3 regions of the Streptomyces sp. NPDC037389 genome follow, and region 3 is predicted to be linked to each of the others. Evidence: riboswitches for the same ligand, from Rfam matches in the RefSeq annotation. Region 3 holds a riboswitch; each other region holds the start of a gene.

The links. Region 3 has a riboswitch for cobalamin ahead of AB0E98_RS03255 (cobalamin biosynthesis protein). Riboswitches for the same ligand answer to the same signal wherever they lie in the genome.
Region 1: another riboswitch for cobalamin. It lies ahead of AB0E98_RS19105 (HoxN/HupN/NixA family nickel/cobalt transporter); the one in region 3 lies ahead of AB0E98_RS03255 (cobalamin biosynthesis protein).
Region 2: another riboswitch for cobalamin. It lies ahead of cobN (cobaltochelatase subunit CobN); the one in region 3 lies ahead of AB0E98_RS03255 (cobalamin biosynthesis protein).

Annotation. Positions count from the first base shown of each region.
Region 1 is NZ_JBEZUS010000008.1:81,468-88,677, reverse strand. It holds gene uvrA (excinuclease ABC subunit UvrA) at 1-1,342, opposite strand, end outside; gene AB0E98_RS19120 (response regulator transcription factor) at 1,509-2,216, shown strand; gene AB0E98_RS19115 (HAMP domain-containing sensor histidine kinase) at 2,209-3,348, shown strand; gene AB0E98_RS19110 (hypothetical protein) at 3,442-3,654, shown strand; gene AB0E98_RS19105 (HoxN/HupN/NixA family nickel/cobalt transporter) at 3,686-4,804, opposite strand; cobalamin riboswitch at 4,834-5,047, opposite strand; gene AB0E98_RS19100 (APC family permease) at 5,210-6,814, shown strand; gene AB0E98_RS19095 (YIP1 family protein) at 6,887-7,210, shown strand, end outside.
Region 2 is NZ_JBEZUS010000008.1:56,406-63,615, reverse strand. It holds gene rox (rifampin monooxygenase) at 1-324, shown strand, start outside; gene cobN (cobaltochelatase subunit CobN) at 378-4,013, opposite strand; cobalamin riboswitch at 4,042-4,175, opposite strand; gene cobG (precorrin-3B synthase) at 4,328-5,704, shown strand; gene AB0E98_RS19010 (precorrin-8X methylmutase) at 5,757-6,410, shown strand; gene AB0E98_RS19005 (precorrin-2 C(20)-methyltransferase) at 6,422-7,210, shown strand, end outside.
Region 3 is NZ_JBEZUS010000001.1:697,048-704,257, reverse strand. It holds gene AB0E98_RS03265 (hypothetical protein) at 1-235, shown strand, start outside; gene AB0E98_RS03260 (ATP-binding cassette domain-containing protein) at 415-864, shown strand; cobalamin riboswitch at 1,067-1,189, shown strand; gene AB0E98_RS03255 (cobalamin biosynthesis protein) at 1,247-2,224, shown strand; gene AB0E98_RS03250 (cobyric acid synthase) at 2,221-3,774, shown strand; gene AB0E98_RS03245 (putative cobaltochelatase) at 3,821-5,941, shown strand; gene cobO (cob(I)yrinic acid a,c-diamide adenosyltransferase) at 5,941-6,540, shown strand; gene AB0E98_RS03235 (cobyrinate a,c-diamide synthase) at 6,534-7,210, shown strand, end outside.

The DNA.
Region 1 (7,210 bases), on a different contig from region 3:
TCGCCGACCCGGGTACGTCCGCGAGCCCCTCGACGGGCCCGCTGTAGAGCACCTGCCCGCCGTGCTCGCCGGCCCGGGGGCCGACGTCGACGATCCAGTCGGCGCGGCGCACGACGTCCATGTGGTGCTCGACGACGAACAGCGAGTTGCCCGCCGCCTTCAGCCGGTCCAGCACGGTCAGCAGGGCGGCGCTGTCGGCGGGGTGCAGCCCGGCGGACGGCTCGTCCAGGACGTACACCACCCCGAACAGCCCCGAGCGCAGCTGGGTGGCGAGCCGCAGCCGCTGGAGCTCGCCGGCGGAGAGGGTGGGGGTGGGGCGGTCGGTGCTGAGGTAGCCGAGGCCGAGCTCGGTGAGCACCTCGATACGGGCGATCAGGTCGCGGGCGAGGGCGGCGGCCACGCCGTCGCCCTCGCGGGCCGGGCGCAGCGTCTCCGCCAACGCGGCCAGCGGCAGGGCGGCGAGCCCGGCGATGTCCCGCCCGGCGAAGGTGACGGCGAGCGCCTCGGGGCGCAGCCGCCGCCCCGCGCAGGCCGGGCAGTCCGCGCTCACCAGGTGCCGCTCGGCGCGGGCCCGCAGGGCGGCGCTCTTGGAGTCGGCGAAGGTGTGGAGGACATAGCGGCGGGCGCTCATGTACGTGCCCTTGTAGGGCCGCTGGATGCGCTCGGCCTCCCGGACGGGGTGCACGGTGACGACGGGCTGCTCGTCGGTGAAGAGGATCCAGTCGCGGTCGGCCCGCGGCAGCTCGCGCCAGGGCCGGTCGATGTCGTGGCCCAGCGTGTCGAGGATGTCCCGCAGATTCTTGCCCTGCCAGGCGCCGGGCCAGGCGGCGATGGCGCCGTCGCGGACGGACAGCGACGGGTCGGGGACGAGGGAGTCCTCGGTGACGGTGTGGACCCGGCCCAGGCCATGGCACTCGGGGCACGCGCCGGCGGGCGTGTTCGGCGAGAAGGCGTCGGAGTCGAGCCGCCCGGCGCCCTCGGGGTAGGTCCCGGCACGGGAGAAGAGCATGCGCAGGGAGTTGGAGAGCGTGGTGACCGTGCCGACGGAGGACCGCGAGGTCGGCGCGGAGCGCCGCTGCTCCAGCGCGACGGCGGGCGGCAGCCCGCTGACCTCCTCCACCTTCGGCGCGCCGACCTGGTGGATCAGCCGGCGGGCGTAGGGGGCGACGGACTCGAAGTACCGCCGCTGGGCCTCGGCGTACAGGGTCCCGAAGGCGAGCGAGCTCTTGCCGGATCCGGAGACACCGGTGAAGACGACGAGGGCATCGCGGGGGATGTCGACGTCGACGCCTTTGAGGTTGTGCGTCTTCGCTCCGCGGACGCGAACGTGGGGGTCGTGCATCAGCCCGATACTAGGCGCTCCGCGGGAGGTGAGGCGCGTCATCCGCGGGCCGGTGGCGGCTGGTCGCGCCCACGCGGCGGCAGCCGCATGCCGATGCTGCCCCGCGCCCCTTCGGGGCGCGGACCCGCACCGCACGCCGCCTCCCGCATGCTGCGAAGCTGACCGCATGCACCACATCCTCGTCGTCGACGACGACCCCACCGTCGCCGAGGTCGTCACCGGCTACCTGCAGAAGGCGGGCCACACCGTCACCAGTGTCGAAGACGGCCCCACCGCACTGGCCGAGGCCGCCGCGGCCCGCCCCGACCTCGTCGTCCTCGACCTCATGCTCCCCGGCGGCCTGGACGGCCTGGAGGTCTGCCGCCGCCTGCGCGAGGCGCACGACCGGCTCCCGGTCATCATGCTCACGGCCCGCGGCGACGAGGAGGACCGCGTCCTGGGCCTGGAAGTCGGCGCGGACGACTACGTCACCAAGCCGTTCAGCCCCCGCGAGCTCGTCCTCCGCGTGGAGTCCGTCCTCCGCCGTACCCGTGCGGCGGCGCCCGCGAGCGCCCCGCCGCTGCGGGCCGCCGGGCTGGCCCTGGACACCATGGGCCGCCGCGCCACCCGGAACGGCACCGACCTCGCCCTCACCCTCCGCGAGTTCGACCTGCTCGCCTTCCTCCTGCGCCATCCAGGGCGCGCCTGCACCCGCGAGGAGTTGATGCGCGAGGTGTGGGGCTGGGACTTCGGGGACGTGTCGACGGTGACCGTGCACGTACGCCGGCTGCGCGCCAAGATCGAGGACGACCCGGCGAATCCCGCGCTGATCCGGACCGTATGGGGCGTCGGCTACCGCTTCGAGGAGCCCGGGGAGGCGGCCGGGAATGGGTGACACGCTGCTCATCGCCCTGTTCGCGTTCCTCGGCGCGGCCGCCGCCGGGCTGCTGGGCGCGCTGGCGCTGCGGCTCCTGCGCCACCGGTCGGTGACGGTCTCCCTCGCCGTGGTGGCCGCCGTGTCGGTGACCGCGATGCTGGCCGGGACGCTGGCCGTGGCCCAGGCGATGTTCCTGTCCGCGCACGACCTGACGGTCGTGACGACGGTGTGCGCGATGGCCGCCGTGGTCTCGCTCGCCACGGCCCTGCTGCTCGGCCGCTGGGTGGTGGCCCGTAGCGCCGCGCTGACCCGCGCGGCCCGGTCCCTCGGCGGGGGCGGCACCTTCGCCGCCCCCGGCGGCGGCGCCACGGCGGAACTCGACGCGCTGTCCCGGGAGCTCGCCGCCACCAGCGCCAAACTCGCCGAGTCCCGGGAGCGCGAACGCGCCCTCGACGCCTCGCGGCGCGAACTGGTGGCCTGGATCTCCCACGACCTGCGCACCCCGCTGGCCGGGCTGCGCGCCATGTCCGAGGCCCTGGAGGACGGCGTCGCCGAGGACCCCGCGCGCTACCACCGGCAGATCCGCACCGAGGTCGACCGGATCGACACCATGGTGGGCGATCTCTTCGAGCTCTCCCGCATCCACGCCGGCGTTCTGCCGCTGCGCCCGAGCCGGATGTCGGTGTACGACCTGGTGGACGAGGCCCTGGCGGGCGCCGGGCCGCTGGCGCGCGAGCACGGGGTGCGGCTGGTGGGGGACGGTGTGGACGCCGCGCCGGTGGAGGTGGACGGCAAGGAGATGACCCGGGTCCTGGGGAACCTCCTGGTGAACGCGATCCGGCGGACCCCGCCCGACGGCACGGTCGCGGTGGCCGCGCGGCGCGAGGCGGACGCGGTGGTGGTGTCGGTGACGGACGGCTGCGGCGGCATCCCGGAGGAGGATCTGCCCCGGGTCTTCGAGACGGGCTGGCGGGGCTCGGCGGCCCGGACCCGGCCGGGGGGCGCGGGGCTGGGCCTGGCGATCGTCCGTGGCATCGTCGAGGCCCACGCGGGCCGGGCGTCGGTCCACAACGTGCCCGGCGGCTGCCGGTTCGAGGTGACGCTCCCGACGGCCGTCAGCGCGGGGGCCGCGCCACCCCGTGAAGGGTGATCACGGCCCAACACGCTGACGTGATCAGGGGTCGTGCGTCACGATGCACCCGCCGGCAGAGCGAGCAGCGACGACCGTGGAGCGGGATGGCCCATGTCCGACACCGGAGCCGAGTCAGATGTCGACGCCGACCCCCTGCGCAGGATCGCCGCGGCGATCGAGCGGGAGTGGGATCCCTCGGCCCGGACGTGCCTGACCTGCGGCGGGCCGGCCCTGGTGGTGGTGCGGGAGGAGCCGGCCGGGAGCAGCCCCCCGGTGATCAGCGCCCGGAAGGCGTGCGCGGACCAGGGCTGCGAACGCCCCTGATCCCCCGGCCGTAACCCCCGTTGCCGCCCGCTCAGCCGTCCGCGCCCGCCCCGGCGGCAGCCGTCCGTGCCGCCCAGCGCTGTTCGACCTTGGCGAAGCGCCAGTAGCCGAGGGCGATGGCCCAGACCACCACGAACAGCCCGACGATGACGAAACCGACGTTGTCGAGGTTCAGCCCCGCGATCCAGCCGGTCACCCCGTCGTCCAGACCGAGCTTCTCGTGGAGCACGCCCACCAGCTCGATGGTGCCGATGAGGAAGGCTACGGCGATGGACAGCCCGGTGATGGTGAGGTTGTAGTAGACCTTTCTGACGGGGTTGGAGAACGCCCACTGGTAGGCGAAGTTCATGAACGTGCCGTCGAGCGTGTCGAACAGGCTCATGCCGGCCGCGAACAGCAGCGGCAGGCACAGGATCGCGTACCAGGGCAGCCCGGCGGCGGCGCCGCTGCCCGCCATGACCATCAGCGTGACCTCGGTGGCGGTGTCGAAGCCCAGGCCGAAGAGGAAGCCCAGCGGGTACATCTGGCCGGGGCGGCTGATGGAGCGGGTGAAACGGCCGAGGAGGCGGTTCATGAAGCCGCGCGAGTCGAGCTGCTTCTCCAGTTCGGCCTCGTCGTAGCGGCCCTCGCGCATGGCGCGGAAGACCCTCATGATGCCGGCGAGGGCGACGAGGTTGAGGATGGCGATGAGGTAGAGGAAGCCGCCGGAGACCGAGGTGCCGACGACGCCGAGGGCCTGATGGGTGGTGGAGTCCTCGTTCATCAGCGTCCCGGCCAGCCGGGTGCCGCCGGTGACCAGCAACGCCATCAGGACGACGACGCTGGAGTGGCCGAGGGCGAACCAGAAGCCGACGGAGACCGGGCGTTGCCCGTCCGCCATCAGCTTGCGGGTGGTGTTGTCGATGGCGGCGATGTGGTCGGCGTCGAAGGCGTGCCGCATGCCGAGGGTGTAGGCGGTGACGCCGAGGCCGACGCCGAAGGCCTTGGAGCCGACGGTGTAGTGGTTCGGCACGACCAGCAGGAAGAGCACGCCGAACGCGACGACGTGGAGGGCGACGACGACGGCCAGCAGGCCGGCGGTCCGCAGGGTGTCCTCACGCCGCCAGCGGAAGGCGGGCGGGGACGGTTCGGTGGATGTGGATATGGACATCTTGGGGTGAACGCTCCAGCACCTCGTGGATCATTTCGAGATGCCGTGGCCGGTCTCCTGGCTTACGGGTGACTGGCGTTACCGTCCCGCCTTCCCGGCAGCCGGACGCTGCCAGTGGCTCCACGTACCGGGGCACGCGGAAGAGGACGGTCACTCCCCGATCACAGTGGCGAGGGCCGCTCCGGAATCGGCCCACGAGGGGCCTCACCGGTCTTCCCGAACACCACGGCCGGGCAACCATAACGTCCCGGCCGGGCTCCAGGGCGAGAATGTGGCACTTGCCATCTTCTCGCAGCAAGGCCCGACACTCCGCAGGTGATGGACGCGCCGGGCGGCCCGGTGTACGAGTGCAGGAAGACCTCGCAGGAAGACCTCGACGGACGACCGAGAGAGGGCTGAGCGCCAATGGCGGACACGGCAGGGGACATCGAGCGGGGGCCCGGGGCACCGGAGCCCGTGGTGCCGGAAGAGCGGGCGGCGTTCGTCCGCCGTATCGGGCTGTTCCAGGCCACCGCCATCAACATGAGCCAGATGTGCGGCATAGGACCGTTCGTCACCATTCCACTGATGGTGGCCTCCTTCGGCGGGCCGCAGGCGGTCATCGGCTTCGTCGCCGGGGCCGTGCTGGCCCTCGCCGACGGGCTGGTGTGGGCCGAGCTGGGCGCGGCGATGCCCGGCGCGGGCGGCAGCTATGTCTATCTGCGGCAGGCGTTCCAGTACCGGACCGGAAGACTGGTGCCGTTCCTGTTCGTGTGGACGGCGATGCTCTTCATCCCGCTGGCCATGGCCACGGGTGTGATCGGCTTCGTCCAGTACCTGGGCTATCTCTGGCCGGGCATGACGCAGACCCAGGGCGATCTGACGGGCCTGGCGTTCGTCGTGGTGGTCGTCGGGCTGCTGTGGCGGCGGGTGGAGAGCATCGCGCGGATCACGGCCGTGCTGTGGTGCGTGATGATCGCCTCGGTCGCCCTGGTCATCGTCGCCGCGTTCACCCACTTCAGCCCGGACCGGGCCTTCACCTACCCGGCGGGCGCCTTCGACCTCACGACCGGTCAGTTCTGGCTGGGCTTCGCGGCGGGCCTGACCATCGGCATCTACGACTACGGGGGCTACAGCACCGTCGCCTACATGGGTGCCGAGATCAAGGACCCCGGGCGCGTCATGCCACGGTCCATCATCTACTCGATCCTCGGCATCATGGCCATCTATCTGCTGCTCCAGATCGGCACCCTGGGCGTCGTCGACTGGCGGGAGATGCTGGACCCCGACTCCACGGCCGGGTCCTCCGTGGCCTCTGCGGTCATGGAGCAGACGTGGGGCAAGGGCGCGGCGGACGTCGTCACCGTGCTGATCCTCGTCACGGCCTTCGCGTCGGTCTTCACCGGGCTCCTGGGCGGCTCGCGCATCCCCGTGGACGCCGCGCGGGAGAACGTCTTCTTCCGCCGCTTCGGCGCCCTCCACCCTCGGCTGCGCTTCCCGGTGCTGCCCCTGGCGACGATGGGGCTGGTCTCGGCCGTCGGCTTTCTGATTGGCCGTCATACCGACCTGGCGACGATCATCCAGTTGCTGATGGCGGTCATGGTGATCCTTCAGGCGCTGTCGCAGATCCTGGCCTTGACCGTGCTGCGGCGCCGGCAGCCGGGGCTGCCGCGCCCGTACCGGACGTGGCTCTATCCGCTGCCGAGCCTGGTGGCGCTGGCGGGCTGGCTGGTGATCTACGGCTTCGCCGACCGGAACTCCCCCGGCCGCCACCCCATCGAGTGGTCGCTGGCCTGGGTGGGCGCCGGGTGCGTGGCCTTCGTGCTGTGGGCGGCGAGGGAGAAGGTGTGGCCGTTCGGGCCACGGGAGATCAGCGAGGACTACCTGCCCGGAGGGGTCTCCGCCGTCGGGCTCGCCGAGCCCGTGACGGCCGTCTCCGACCGGCCTGTCGCCGACGCGGGGGACGACGATCCGGACCCCGGCACGGACCCCGGTACGGGCCCCGGCGGCGTGGCGCCCACCCCGGCCTGACGGGGCGTCCGCTCCATCGGCCGGGCCGCCCGGACTCCTGCGGTCCGGCCGAACGGTGATAAAACGGCACCCATGCCTGTGACCACTGCCCCTCCCCCACGCACCCCCGGTGCCCAGCCGCGCAAGCTGCTCTGGCACCGCCTCATATTCGGGCTCTGGTACCGGCCCGTCGAGGTCCTCGACGAGGCGCGGGACCGGAGCGTCTGGGGAGCGGCGGCCTTCCTGTCCCTGCTGTGCGGGGCGCTGGGGACGCTGGCCAACGACTCCTTCTGGGTGCAGTGGGGGGTCAGCCCCCTGCTGGCGCTGGAGGCCATGGCCATCGGCTCGCTGGTGATGATGCTCGCCAGCCTGCTGCTGGGTGCCGCCACGCACGCCATCGCCCGTCGGCTCGGCGGC
Region 2 (7,210 bases), on a different contig from region 3:
ATCGAGAAGATCACCGCGATCGGCGTCCGCTACGACTTCGGCGAGGGCCACGAGCTGCTCGGCAAGCGGATGCGGGACGTCCGGCTGAAGCGGGGGCGCCTCTACGAGCTGACGCGCGGCGGCCGCGGACTGCTGCTCGACCAGACCGGCAGGCTCTCGGTGGAGGGCTGGGCGGACCGGGTCGACCACGTCGTCGACGTCAGCGAGGAACTGGACGTGCCCGCGGTGCTGCTGCGGCCGGACGGGCACGTGGCGTGGGCCGGTGAGGACCAGCAGGAGCTGATCGCCCACCTGCCGAAGTGGTTCGGCGCGCCGGTCGGCTGAAGGCGCGGCTCGGGGCCGGAGCGCTGGTGCGCTCCGGCCCCGAGCCGGTCCACTCAGTCGTCCCCGCCCTCCAGGTTCCCCTCCGTCTCCAGGAACAGCTGTCGCAGCGCTTCCAGCGTCTCCGCGTCCGGCTTGGCCCACATGCCGCGGCTCTCGGCCTCCAGGAGGCGCTCGGCGATGCCGTGCAGGGCCCAGGGGTTGGCCTCCTCCAGGAAGGCGCGGTTCTCCGGGTCCAGGGCGTAGGTCCGGGCGAGCTTGTCGTACATCCAGTCGGGGACGACGCCGGTGGTGGCGTCGTAGCCGAAGAGGTAGTCGACGGTGGCGGCGAGTTCGAAGGCGCCCTTGTAGCCGTGGCGGCGCATCGCCTCGATCCATCGGGGGTTGACCACGCGGGCCCGGAAGACGCGGGACGTCTCCTCGACGAGGGTGCGGGTGCGGACCGTCTCGGGGCGGGTGGAGTCGCCGATGTACGCGGCGGGTGCGGTGCCCTTGAGGGCCTTGACGGTGGCGACCATGCCGCCGTGGTACTGGAAGTAGTCGTCGGAGTCGGCGATGTCGTGCTCGCGGGTGTCGGTGTTCTTGGCCGCGACCGCGATGCGCTTGTAGGCCGTCTCCATGTCCTCGCGGGCCGGGCGGCCCTCCAGGCCCCGGCCGTAGGCGTAGCCGCCCCAGACCGTGTAGACCTCGGCAAGGTCGGCGTCGGTGCGCCAGTCGCGGCTGTCGATGAGCTGGAGCAGACCGGCGCCGTACATACCCGGGCGCGAGCCGAAGATCCGGGTGGTGGCGCGGCGTTCGTCGCCGTGGGCGGCGAGGTCGGCCTGGGCGTGGGCGCGGACGAAGTTCCGGTCGTCCGGCTCGTCGAGGGCGGCGACGAGCCGCACGGCGTCGTCCAGCAGGCCGATGACGTGCGGGAACGCGTCGCGGAAGAAGCCGCTGATGCGGAGGGTGACATCGACGCGGGGGCGGCCCAGCTCGGCCGGGGGGATCGGCTCCAGGCCCGTGACGCGGCGCGACGCCTCGTCCCAGACCGGGCGGACGCCCAGCAGCGCCAGGGCCTCGGCCACGTCGTCGCCCGCCGTGCGCATCGCACTCGTGCCCCACAGGGACAGGCCCACGGATTCGGGCCAGTCGCCGTTGTCCGTGCGGTAGCGCTCCAGGAGGGAGTCGGCGAGGGCCTGGCCGGTCTCCCAGGCGAGCCGGCTGGGGACGGCCTTGGGGTCGACGGAGTAGAAGTTGCGGCCCGTCGGGAGGACGTTGACGAGGCCGCGGAGGGGGGACCCCGACGGGCCGGCGGGGACGAATCCGCCGTTCAACGCGTGGACGGCGTGGTCGAGTTCGTTCGTCGTCGCGGCCAGGCGGGGGACGACCTCGCGGGCGGCGAAGTCGAGGACGGCCGCGACGGGGTCGCCGTTCACGGGATCGGTGCCCCGCACCGTGAGCACAACGGCCGGGATGGCGGCCGGGTCCCAGCCCGCCGCCTCCATGGCCTCCACCAGGGCCCGCGCCTCCGCCTCCGCCTCGTCCGCAGTGGTGCGGGTGGCCGCCGACTCGTCGAGGCCGAGGGCCTCGCGCAGGCCCGGCAGGGCCGTCGTGCCGCCCCAGATCTGGCGGGCGCGCAGGATCGACAGGACCAGGTTGACGCGGTCGGCGCCGGCCGGGGCGGCGCCCAGGACGTGGAGGCCGTCGCGGATCTGGGCGTCCTTCACCTCGCAGAGCCAGCCGTCGACGTGGAGGAGGAAGTCGTCGAAGCCGTCGTCGTCGGGGCGCTCCTCCATGCCCAGGTCGTGGTCGAGCCGGGCGGCCTGGATGAGGGTCCAGATCTGGGCGCGGATCGCGGGGAGCTTGGCCGGGTCCATCGAGGAGATCTGGGCGTATTCGTCGAGGAGTTGCTCCAGGCGCGCGATGTCGCCGTAGGAGTCGGCGCGGGCCATGGGCGGCACGAGGTGATCGACGAGCGTGGCGTGGGCGCGGCGCTTGGCCTGGGTGCCCTCGCCGGGGTCGTTGACGAGGAACGGGTAGACCAGCGGCAGGTCGCCGAGGGCCGCGTCGGGGCCGCAGGCGGCGGACAGGCCGGCGTTCTTGCCGGGCAGCCACTCCAGATTGCCGTGCTTGCCCAGGTGGACCATCGCGTCGGCGCCGAAGCCGCCGTCCTCCTGGGATGCGGCGATCCAGCGGTAGGCGGCGAGGTAGTGGTGCGAGGGCGGCAGGTCGGGGTCGTGGTAGATGGCGATGGGGTTCTCGCCGAAGCCGCGCGGCGGCTGGATGAGGATCAGCAGATTGCCGCGGCGCAGGGCGGCGAGGACGATGTCGCCTTCCGGGTCGCCCTCGGCAGTGCGGCTGCGGTCGACGAACATCTCGCCGGGCGCCGGTCCCCAGTGCTCCTCGACGGCCTCGCGCAGCTCGGCGGGGAGCTGCTCGTACCAGCGCCTGTAGTCGGCGGCCGGGACGCGGACGGGGTTGCGGGCCAGCTGCTCCTCCGTCAGCCAGTCCTGGTCGTGGCCGCCCGCGTCGATGAGGGCGTAGATGAGCTCGTCGCCGTCACCGGACGCGAGGCCGGGGACCTCTTCCGTGCCGAAGTCGTAGCCCTCCTCGCGCAGCCGGCGCAGCAGGGCGACGGCGCTGGCGGGGGTGTCGAGGCCGACGGCGTTGCCGATGCGGGAGTGCTTGGTGGGGTACGCGGAGAGGACGAGCGCGAGCCGCTTCTCGGCGGCGGGGATGTGGCGGAGGCGGGCGTGGCGCACGGCGATGCCCGCGACGCGGGCGGCGCGCTCGAGGTCGGGGACGTAGGCGGGCAGGCCGTCCGCGTCGATCTCCTTGAAGGAGAAGGGGACGGTGATGATGCGGCCGTCGAACTCGGGCACGGCGACCTGGGTGGCGGAGTCGAGCGGGGAGAGCCCCTCGTCGTTCTCCTCCCAGGCCTCCCGGGTGCCGGTCAGGCAGAGGGCCTGGAGGATCGGCACGTCGAGGGCGGCGAGCGCGCCGGCGTCCCAGGACTCGTCGTCGCCTCCGGCGGAGGCGTCGGCGGGCCGGGTGCCACCGGCGGCGAGGACGGTGGTGACGATGGCGTCGACGTCGCGCAGGGCGTCGATCAGCTCGGGCTCGGGGGCGCGCAGCGAGGCGACGTAGAGCGGCAGGGCGCGGCCGCCCGCGTCCTCGACGGCGCCGCAGAGGGCCTCGACGAAGGCGGTGTTGCCGCTCATGTGGTGGGCGCGGTAGTAGAGCACGGCGATGAGCGGGCCGGACGCGCCGGGTTTGGGGGTGCGCTCCAGCGCGCCCCACGCGGGGGCGGCGGCGGGCGGCTCGAAGCCGTGGCCGGTGAGCAGCACGGTGTCGGAGAGGAAGCGGGCCAGCTGTTCGAGGTTGGCGGGGCCGCCGTGGGCGAGGTAGGCGTGGGCCTCGGCGGCGATGCCGATGGGGACGGTGGACGCCTCCATCAGCTGGGCGTCGGGGGCCTGTTCGCCGGTGAGGACGACGACGGGGCGCGGGCCGGCCAGGAGCTGGTCGAGCCCCTCCTGCCAGGCGCGCAGCCCGCCGAGGAGGCGCACGACGACAAGGTCGGCGCCCTCCAGGAGCGCGGGGAGTTCCTCGAGCGCGAGCCGGGCGGGGTTGGCGAGTCGGTACGGGACCGGACCGCCGGCCGCACGGGCGCTGAGCAGGTCGGTGTCGGACGTCGACAGGAGCAGGATCACGGCATGCCTTCCTCGGGGTCCGCGCCCCGGGCGGTGGGAGGACGGCAGGAGTTCCTGACTCACCCGGCATCGCTGCCGGGCACACAGTGGCGGGACCGTGCCGGGATCACACCGGCTTCCTCCCCTGTCGCCGTCGCTGGCGCTGCCATAGTAGCCATGCGGGGTGGGCCTCCAGGAGGGGAAGATGCCCCTGACCCGCCCTTTCTCCGTTTCCGAGCGGGGCTTCGCCCCCTCGCGCCCCGTCCCGCCCCCTTGTCCGCGCTGACGCGCGTCGTCTTCAAACGCCGGACGGGCTGATTCGACCCCCGGTCGGTATGCTCGCCGCCATGCCCACTCCCCCCGAACCCCCTGGTCGCGAGCGCGGCGACGCCTGTCCCGGCGCCCTGCGGCTGCACGCCGCGGACGACGGGGCACTGGCCCGCGTACGGCTGCCGGGCGGGCTGCTGACGGTCCGTCAGGCAAGCGCGCTCGCCGACGCCGCCGACGACTTGGGCGACGCCCGCCTCGACCTCACCTCCCGCGGCAACGTCCAGCTCCGCGGCCTCGCCGACGGCTGCGGCGCCGCCCTGGGCGCGCGGCTGCGCGAGGCCGGTCTGCTGCCGTCGGACCGGCACGACCGCATCCGGAATGTCGCGGCTTCCCCCCTGTCCGGCCTGGACGGAAAGGGCTTCTCGGACATCCGGCCCTGGGTGCGGGAACTCGACCGGCTGCTCTGCGCGTCGGACGACCTCACGGACCTCTCGGGCCGTTTCCTCTTCGGTCTCGACGACGGCCGGGGCGACATCACGGCCCTCGCGCCCGATGTGACATTGATCGCAGCCGATGCCGGCCGCCAGGCCCTCCTGTGCTTCGGCCCCGGCCCCGACGCCCTGCGCGTCGCCGCCCGGGACGCGCCGCGCGCGGCCGTTCTGGCGGCCCGTGAGTTCCTCGCGGTGCTGCGCCAGAGCGGCGGCAAGGCCTGGCGCGTCCGCGAACTGGCCCCCGGGCTGCGGCCGCGCCCGGAGCGGCTCGCGGCCCGGCTGGCGGCGGCCGGCATCGGCTCCGCGCCCGTACCGCGCGCCGCGCTCCCCCTCGGCTCCCCGCCCGCGCCCGGCGCGCTCCAAGGGCCCGACGGGCGGTGGGCCGTGTCGGTGGCCGCGCCCCTGGGCCGGTTCTCCTCCGCCCAGTGGCGGCTCCTCGCCCGTACCGCCGGCCGGGACGGCGACGGCGAACTCCGCGTCACCCCCTGGCGCGGCGTCGTCGTCCCGGGGCTCACCGCCCCGGTGGCCGCGGCGCGCCTCGCAGCGCTCGCGGAGGCGGGCCTGGTCACCTCCGCCGCCTCTCCCTGGCACGGCGCGGGCTCCTGCACCGGCCGGCCGGGGTGCGTCAAGTCCCTCGCGGATGTACGGGCCGACGCGACCGCCTCCCTCAAGGCCGCGCGCTCTGGCAGCGCCGGGACTCTGCCCGTGTACTGGTCCGGGTGCGAGCGGCGCTGCGGCCACCCCGGCGGCCGGTGGGTCGACGTCCTGGCGACCGGCGACGGCTACCGGATCGCCGTACGGCGGGAGGCGGAGGACGAAACGGTCACGGCGCCCGCGGTGACGACCGTGACGACCGCCGCCGGCCTGGCCGACGCGGTCACGGCGGCACGCGACGCGCGCCCCGACGCACACCCCACGGAGACGACGTCGGCCGGCGGCCCCCGCGGCTGAGCGGTCCACGGCGGCGGCACCACGGCAGCAACCCCCACGCAGAACCAGCGATATGCACCACCCAGCGAGCGAGGGCACAGTGTTCGACTACGACAAGGACGGCGCGTCCATCTACCGCCAGTCCTTCGCCACCATCCGCGCCGAGGCGGACCTCGGCGGGCTGCCGCCCGACGTCGGCCGGGTCGCGGTCCGCATGATCCACGCCTGTGGGATGACCGACCTGGTCCAGGACCTCGCGTACTCGCCGGGGGTCGTGGCCCGCGCCCGGGAGGCGCTGCTCGCGGGCGCGCCGATCCTGTGCGACGCGAACATGGTCGCCAGCGGCGTCACCCGCAGGCGGCTGCCCGCCGGCAACGAGGTGGTGTGCACCCTCGCCGACCCGGCCGTGCCGGAGCTGGCGCGGCGCATGGGCACGACCCGCAGCGCGGCGGCGCTGGAGCTGTGGCGCGACAGGATGGAGGGCGCGGTGGTCGCGGTGGGCAACGCCCCCACGGCGCTGTTCCGCCTCCTGGAGATGATCCATGAGGGCGCGCCGCGCCCGGCCGCCGTGCTGGGCATACCGGTCGGCTTCATCGGCGCGGCGGAGTCGAAGGACGCGCTGGCCGAGAGCCCGCTGGGGCTGGAGTATCTGGTGGTGCGGGGCCGGCGCGGCGGCAGCGCCATGGCCGCGGCCGCGATCAACGCGATAGCGAGCGAGGAAGAGTGAACGAGAAGCCCATGCCCACCGGGCGGCTGTACGGGGTGGGGCTGGGGCCCGGCGACCCGTCGCTGCTGACCGTACGGGCCGTCGAGGTCATCGCGTCGGCGGAGGTCGTCGCCTACCACAGCGCCCGGCACGGGCGCAGCATCGCGCGTTCCATCGCCGAACGCCATCTGCGCCCCGGCCAGATCGAGGAACCGCTGGTCTATCCGGTGACGACGGAGACCACCGACCACCCCGGCGGCTACCGGGGCGCGCTGGAGGAGTTCTACGAGGAGGCCGCGGCCCGGCTCGCCGCGCACCTGGACGCCGGGCGCGTGGTGGCGGTGCTCGCCGAGGGCGACCCGTTCTTCTACAGCTCGTACCAGCACATGCACAAGCGGCTCGCGCACCGCTATCCGACGGAGGTCGTACCGGGGGTGACGTCGTTCAGCGCGGCGTCGGCCCGGCTGGGCAGGCCGCTGGTGGAGGGCGAGGAGACGCTGACGATCCTGCCGGGCACGCTGCCCGAGGAGGAGCTGACCGCGCGGCTGGCCCAGGCCGACTCCGCCGTGGTGATGAAGCTCGGCCGGACGTTTCCTGTGGTGCGGAGCGCGCTGGAGCGCTCCGGGCGGCTGGCGGAGGCGCGGTACGTCGAGCGCGCGACGATGAGCGGGGAGCGCACGGGCCGGTTGGCGGACGTCGCCCCGGAGTCGGTGCCGTACTTCTCGGTGGCCGTGCTGCCGAGCCGGGTCGCGGGTGTCCCTTCGGACGCGCGTACGGACGTCGGCGCGGACGCCGGCACGAGCGCTCCCGCCGGGACGGAG
Region 3 (7,210 bases):
CATCGACTGGGCAGCTCTCGGCCAGGTCTTCGGCGTGAGCCTCGTGGTCACCGTCGGCCTCGTGGGCGTCTTCACGCTCGGCATCGTCGGCACGTCCCGCAAGCCGGAAGCCGCGGGCGCGACGTCCGCGGCCGACGCGGGCGGCAGCACCGCACTGGCCCGCACCGGCGCGTACGCGTGCTTCGCGCTGTGCGCGGCGGCGGTGGGGTACGGGATCTATCTGATCGTCGCCTGACGCGACACCGTACGTTCGTGGAGGGGCGGGACCGGGCTTTCCGGTCCCGCCCCTCCGTCGTTGCCGGCGTGCGTCAACGCGGGGAACCCGAGCCGCCGATCGCGCGTTCAGTACCTCTTGCGTGAGCTCTTGCGTGCACGGTTGTGACGGCGTTCGACGGACGGACGGGGTTCTCAGCGGTGCGATTGGATTCGGTCGGCGTCCGGTACACACGCCGAGGACCGCGCGTACTGGATGGCATCACCCTCGACCTGGCCTCCGGGACGGTCACCGCGGTGGTCGGCGGGAACGGGCCGGGCAAGTCCACCCTGCTCAAGGTGGCCGCCGGGCTGAGGAGACCCGGCTCCGGCTCCGTTCACGGGCGCCCGGACAGGATCGGCTACGTGCCCGAGCGGCTCCCGGCGGGCATGCGGCTCAGCGCGCGCTCGTACCTCCTGCACATGGGGCGCGTCCAAGGACTCCGCACCGCGGGCGCCGATCGTCGCGGCGGTGAACTGCTGGACCGGCTGGGCATCGAGGGCGACATCGACGCGCCCATCAGCACGCTGTCCAAAGGAAACGCCCAGAAAGTCGCCCTCGCCCAGGCCATGCTCGGCGGCCGCCGGCTGCTGATCCTCGACGAACCGTGATCCGGCCTCGACGCCCGTACCCATCAAGTCCTCGTGGACTGCCTCGCGGAGTGGCGTGCCGCGGGAGTAGACCTGCCGGGGCTGCCGGGGCGGGCCGGGACCTGCCTGACGACAGGGGCGTCGCAGCGGCGGGGCGCAGGTCAGGGCGAGTTGACGCCCCTTCCCGCCCCGTGGTGGACTTCCCGAGCCAAACGGCGACAGCAGAGGAAGCCGGTGCGAATCCGGCGCGGTCCCGCCACTGTCACCGGGGAGTGTCCCCCCAACCGATGGCCACGGCGCGAGCCGGAAGGCCGGGGGCGGCGCGGATCCGGGAGCCAGGAGACTCTGGTCGCCGGTCACGTCGAGCCAGGGCGCGGACCCTGAGTGAGGACACCGCTTCGCCATGCCCGGCCGCGACCGTTTTTCCTTCGCGTACGGCCCCTTCGCGTACGGCACCGCCCTGGGCTTCGCCTGCGACCTGCTCCTCGGCGACCCCCGCCGCGGGCATCCCGTGGCCGCCTTCGGCCGGGCCGCGCAGGCCGTCGAACGGCGGCTGTGGCGCGACCACCGGGGCTACGGCACCCTCCACACCCTGGTCTGCGCCGGTGGCGCGGTCGCCGGGGCCGGGCTGCTGACCCGTGCCGCGCGACGTCACCCCGCTGCCGAGATCGCGCTGACCGCCGCCGTCACATGGTCCGTCCTGGGCGGCACGTCCCTGGGCCGGGAGGCCCGGGCCATCGGTGGGGCGCTGGCCGCCGGGGACCTGGAGGTCGCCCGGGAGCGGCTGCCGCATCTGTGCGGCCGCGACCCGCAGGCGCTGGACGCGCAGCAGATCGCCCGGGCCGTGGTGGAGTCCGTCGCCGAGAACACCTCCGACGCGGTCGTGGGCGCCCTGGTCTGGGGCGCGCTGGCCGGGGTGCCCGGGCTCGTGGGCTTCCGTGCGGTCAACACCCTGGACGCCATGGTGGGTCACAAGTCGCCCAGGCTCCGGCGGTTCGGCTGGGCGTCGGCCCGGCTCGACGACGTCGTCGGCTGGCCGGGCGCCCGGCTGACCGCCGCGCTCACGGTCCTCGCCGGGCCCGATCCGCGCGGCGCTCTGCGCGTGGCCCGGCGCGACGCCGCCCGCCATCCCAGCCCCAACGCCGGGCCGGTCGAGGCCGCCTTCGCCGGGGCCCTGGGCGTCCGCCTGGGCGGCACCCTCGCCTACGCCGGGCGCGTCGAGCACCGTCCCGTGCTGGGCGGGGAGAACCGCCCGGTGCGGTCGGCCGACATCGAGCGCGCGGTCCGGCTCTCGCGCCGGGTGTCGCTGCTGGCCCTGGGAACGGCGGTGACGGCCCGTACGGTGGGCAGCCTGTTCAGGAAGGCGGGGAGGAATCGGTGACAGTCTCGGTGACAGCCGACAGGAGCGGGCGTACGGGCCCGCCGGGCGGGGGCCTGCTGGTGGCCGGGACCACCTCGGACGCGGGCAAGAGCGTGGTCACGGCCGGCATCTGCCGCTGGCTGGTCCGCGAGGGCGTCAAGGTCGCGCCGTTCAAGGCGCAGAACATGTCCCTCAACTCCTTCGTGACGCGCGACGGCGCGGAGATAGGGCGCGCGCAGGCCATGCAGGCCGCCGCCGCCCGCGTCGAGCCGAGCGCCCTCATGAACCCGGTGCTGCTCAAGCCGGGAAGCGACCGCAGCAGCCAGGTCGTCCTCATGGGCAAGGCGGTGGGCGAGCTCAGCGCCCGCGGCTACCACCAGGGCCGCCAGGAGCAGCTGTTCGGCACGGTGACGGAGTGCCTGGCCGAGCTGCGGCGCACCCACGACGCCGTGATCTGCGAGGGGGCCGGCAGCCCCGCCGAGATCAACCTGCGCCGCTCCGACATCGTCAACATGGGCATCGCCCGGGCCGCGCGGCTGCCCGTGGTCGTCGTCGGCGACATCGACCGGGGCGGAGTCTTCGCCTCCTTCTTCGGTACGACAGCGCTGCTCTCCCCCGAGGACCAGGAGCTGATAGCGGGTTACGTGGTCAACAAGTTCCGGGGCGACGTGAGTCTGCTGGAGCCGGGGCTGGAAATGCTGCGCGACCTGACGGGCCGGCGGACGTTCGGCGTGCTGCCGTTCGCCCACGGCCTGGGCATCGACGAGGAGGACGGCCTGCGCGTGTCCCTGCGCGGCGCGGTCCGCGAGTCCGTGGTCGCCCCGCCGCACGGCGCGGACGTCCTGCGGGTCGCCGTGTGCGCGGTGCCGCTGATGTCGAACTTCACGGACGTCGACGCGCTGGCCGCCGAACCGGGGGTCGTCGTACGGTTCGTGGACCGCCCCGAGGAGCTCGCCGACGCCGACCTGGTCGTCGTACCGGGCACGCGCGGCACGGTACGGGCGCTCGCGTGGCTGCGCGAACGCGGGCTCGCCGACGCGCTCGTACGGCGGGCGGCGGAGGGCCGCCCGGTGCTGGGCATCTGCGGCGGCTTCCAGCTGCTGGGCGAGCGGATCGACGACGAGGTCGAGTCGAAGGCCGGCACGGTCGAGGGCCTGGGCCTGCTGCCGGTGCGTGTGCGGTTCGCGGTCGAGAAGACCCTGGCCCGGCCGGTCGGCGAGGCCCTGGGCGAGCACGTCGAGGGGTACGAGATCCACCACGGCGTGGCAGATGTGAGAGGTGGGGACGAGCCCTTCCTCGACGGTTGCCGGGTGGGCGCGGTGTGGGGCACGCACTGGCACGGCTCGCTGGAGAGCGACGGCTTCCGCCGGGCGTTCCTGCGTCGGGTCGCGGCGGCGGCTGGACGGGCGTTCGTCCCCGCGCCGGACACATCCTTCGGGGCGCTGCGGGAGGAACAGCTCGACCGTCTCGGCGATCTGATCGAGGAGCACGCGGACACGGACGCGCTGCTGCGCCTGATCGAGGACGGGGTACCGGCCGGCGCCCCCTTCATCCCGCCGGGGGCGCCGTGAGCACCCGTACCGTCCCGAACCGTCCCCACCAGGGAGGTAACCGCTGATGTCCTCGTCCACCTACCCCTTCACCGCGATCGTCGGCATGGACGACATGCGGCTGGGCCTCCTGCTCAACGCGATCTCGCCATCGATCGGCGGTGTCCTCGTGCGCGGCGAGAAGGGGACCGCCAAGACCACCACCGTCCGGGCCCTGGCCGCACTGCTGCCCGAGGTCGTGACCGTCGCGGACTGCCGGTTCTCCTGCGACCCGGCGGCGCCGGACCCGAACTGCCCCGACGGGCCGCACGCTGTCACCGGCGCCGGCGCCGGTGACAGCGCCGGTGACAGCGCCGTCCGTCCCGCCCGGATGGTCGAGCTGCCCGTCGGCGCCTCCGAGGACCGCCTCGTCGGCTCGCTCGACATCGAGCGGGCACTGGGCGAGGGCGTCAAGGCGTTCGAACCCGGCCTGCTGGCCGCCGCGCACCGGGGCGTGCTCTACGTCGACGAGGTCAACCTGCTGGGCGATCACCTCGTGGACAGCCTGCTGGACGCGGCGGCGACCGGTGTCTCCTCCGTCGAGCGCGAGGGCGTCTCCGTGCGCCATGCCTCCCGCTTCCTCCTCGTGGGCACCATGAACCCCGAGGAGGGCGAGCTGCGCCCGCAGCTCCTCGACCGCTTCGGGCTGACCGTCGAGGTCGCCGCCTCCCGCGACACCGAGGAGCGCGTCGAGGTCGTGCGCCGGCGCCTCGCCTTCGACGAGGACCCGGCGTCCTTCGCCGCCAAGTGGGCGCCGGAGGAGGACACACTGCGCGAGCGCATCGCCGCCGCGCGGGCGCTGCTGCCGGGCGTACGGCTCGGGGACGGCGCGCTGCGCCGGATCGCGGCGGTGTGCGCCGGGTTCGAGGTGGACGGCATGCGCGCGGACATCGTGACAGCGCGCACCTCCGCCGCGCTGGCCGCCTGGGCGGGGCGTACGGATGTGACGACGGCGGACGTACGGCAGGCGGCGCTGCTGGCGCTGCCGCACCGACGCCGCCGGAACCCGTTCGACGCGCCCGGTCTGGACGAGGACAGGCTGGACGAGATCCTCGCCGGGTTCGAGGACGAGGAGCCGGAGCCGGAGCCCGAGCCGGATGGTGACGGGCCCGAAGGCCCGGAGGACCCCGGTGGTGGCCCGGACGACGGGCCGGATGGCGGACCGGACGGCGGTGGGCGGCCCCCGCAGGACGCGGGCGACGGACCGGCCGCCACCACGGACGTACCGCCGCAACGGCCGGAGCCCGGGCGCGAGCCCGCCCCGCGGGAGGCGTCATCGCCCGGTGACGGCGGGGAGGCTCCCGAAGCCCCCGCCGTGGCGGCGGCGGAGCCGTTCCGGACCCGGCGATTCACCGTCCCCGGCCTCGGCGAGGGGGCCGACGGGCGCCGTTCGCGCGCGCTCACGGCGCACGGCCGGACGACGGGAGCGCGCCGGCCGCGCGGGGGCGCGCTGTCGAAGCTGCACCTCGCCGCGACCGTCCAGGCCGCCGCCCCGCACCAGCGGGCGCGGGGCCGTAGCGGTCCCGGGCTGGTCGTCCGGCGCGACGACCTGCGCGAGGCCGTGCGCGAGGGACGCGAGGGGAATCTGGTGCTGTTCGTCGTGGACGCCTCCGGTTCCATGGCGGCCCGCAAGCGGATGGGCGCGGTCAAGGGCGCGGTGCTCTCCCTGCTGATGGACGCCTACCAGCGCCGCGACAAGATCGGGATGGTGACGTTCCGGGGCAGCGGCGCGGAGGTGGCGCTGCCGCCGACGTCGTCCGTGGAGGCGGGCGCGGCCCGGCTGGAGAAGCTGCCGACGGGCGGCCGGACGCCGCTGGCGGCGGGCCTGCTCCAGGCGCACGAGGTGCTGCGCGTGGAGCGCATGCGCGATCCTTCGCGCCGTCCGCTGCTGGTCGTCGTGACCGACGGGCGGGCGACGGGCGGCGTGGAGCCGCTGGCACGGGCCGCGCGCGCGGCCGGGCTGCTCGCGGGCACCGGCGTCACGTCGGTGGTCGTGGACTGCGAGGCCGGGCCGGTGCGGCTCGGCCTGGCGGGCGAGCTGGGCCGGGCGCTCGGCGGGCCGGTCGTGACGCTCGACGATCTGCGCGCGGAGAATGTCTCCGCGCTGGTACGCACCGTACGGAACACCGACTCACGGAGGGCCGCGTAATGCCCAAGGGACAGCCGACCGTCGTGCCCGACGACGGGCTCACCACACGTCAGCGCCGCAACCGGCCGCTGGTCCTCGTCCACACCGGCATCGGCAAGGGCAAGTCGACGGCGGCCTTCGGGCTGGCGCTGCGCGCCTGGAACCAGGGCTGGCCGATCGGAGTGTTCCAGTTCGTGAAGTCCGCGAAGTGGAAGGTCGGCGAGGAGAACGCACTGCGGGTGCTGGGCGCCTCCGGCGAGGGCGGCACGGTCGACTGGCACAAGATGGGCGAGGGCTGGTCCTGGATCCAGCGCGATTCCGAACTCAGCAACGAGGAGAAGGCGCGCGAGGGCTGGGAGCAGGTCAAGCGCGACCTGGCGGCCGAGTCGTACAAGCTGTATGTGCTGGACGAGTTCGCGTACCCGATGCACTGGGGCTGGATCGACACCGACGAGGTCATCGCGGTGCTGCGGGACCGCCCCGGCACCCAGCACGTCGTCATCACCGGCCGCAACGCACCGGAGAAGCTGCTGGACTTCGCGGATCTGGTGACGGACATGTCCAAGGTCAAGCACCCGATGGACGAGGGCCAGAAGGGCCAGCGGGGCATCGAGTGGTGAGTACGCGCGTCCCCCGCCTGGTCATCGCCGCGCCGGCCTCCGGCAGCGGCAAGACCACGGTGGCCACCGGGCTGATGCGGGCCTTCGCCGACGCGGGGCTCGCGGTCTCCCCCCACAAGGTGGGGCCCGACTACATCGACCCGGGCTACCACGCGCTGGCGACCGGCCGCCCGGGCCGCAACCTCGACGCCTACATGTGCGGCCCGGAACGCGTGGCCCCGCTGTTCCTCCACGGGGCGGCGGGCTGCGACCTCGCGGTGGTCGAGGGCGTCATGGGCCTCTACGACGGCGCCGGCGGGCAGGGTGAGCTGGCCTCGACGGCCCATGTGGCGAAGCTCCTGCGGGCACCGGTGGTACTCGTCGTCGACGCGTCGTCCCAGTCGCGGTCGGTGGCCGCCCTGGTGCACGGCTTCGCCTCCTGGGACCCGGAAGTACGGGTCGCGGGCGTCATCCTCAACAAGGTCGGCTCGGACCGCCACGAGGAGCTGCTGCGGGAGGCACTGGGAGAGTCGGGCGTGGCGGTGCTGGGCGCCGTGCGGCGCGCCGGGCAGGTGCACACGCCGTCCCGCCACCTGGGCCTGGTGCCCGTGGCGGAACGACGGGCGGACGCGGTGGAGGCGGTGGCGGAGTTCGCCGCCCGGGTACGGCAGGGCTGCGACCTGGAGGCCCT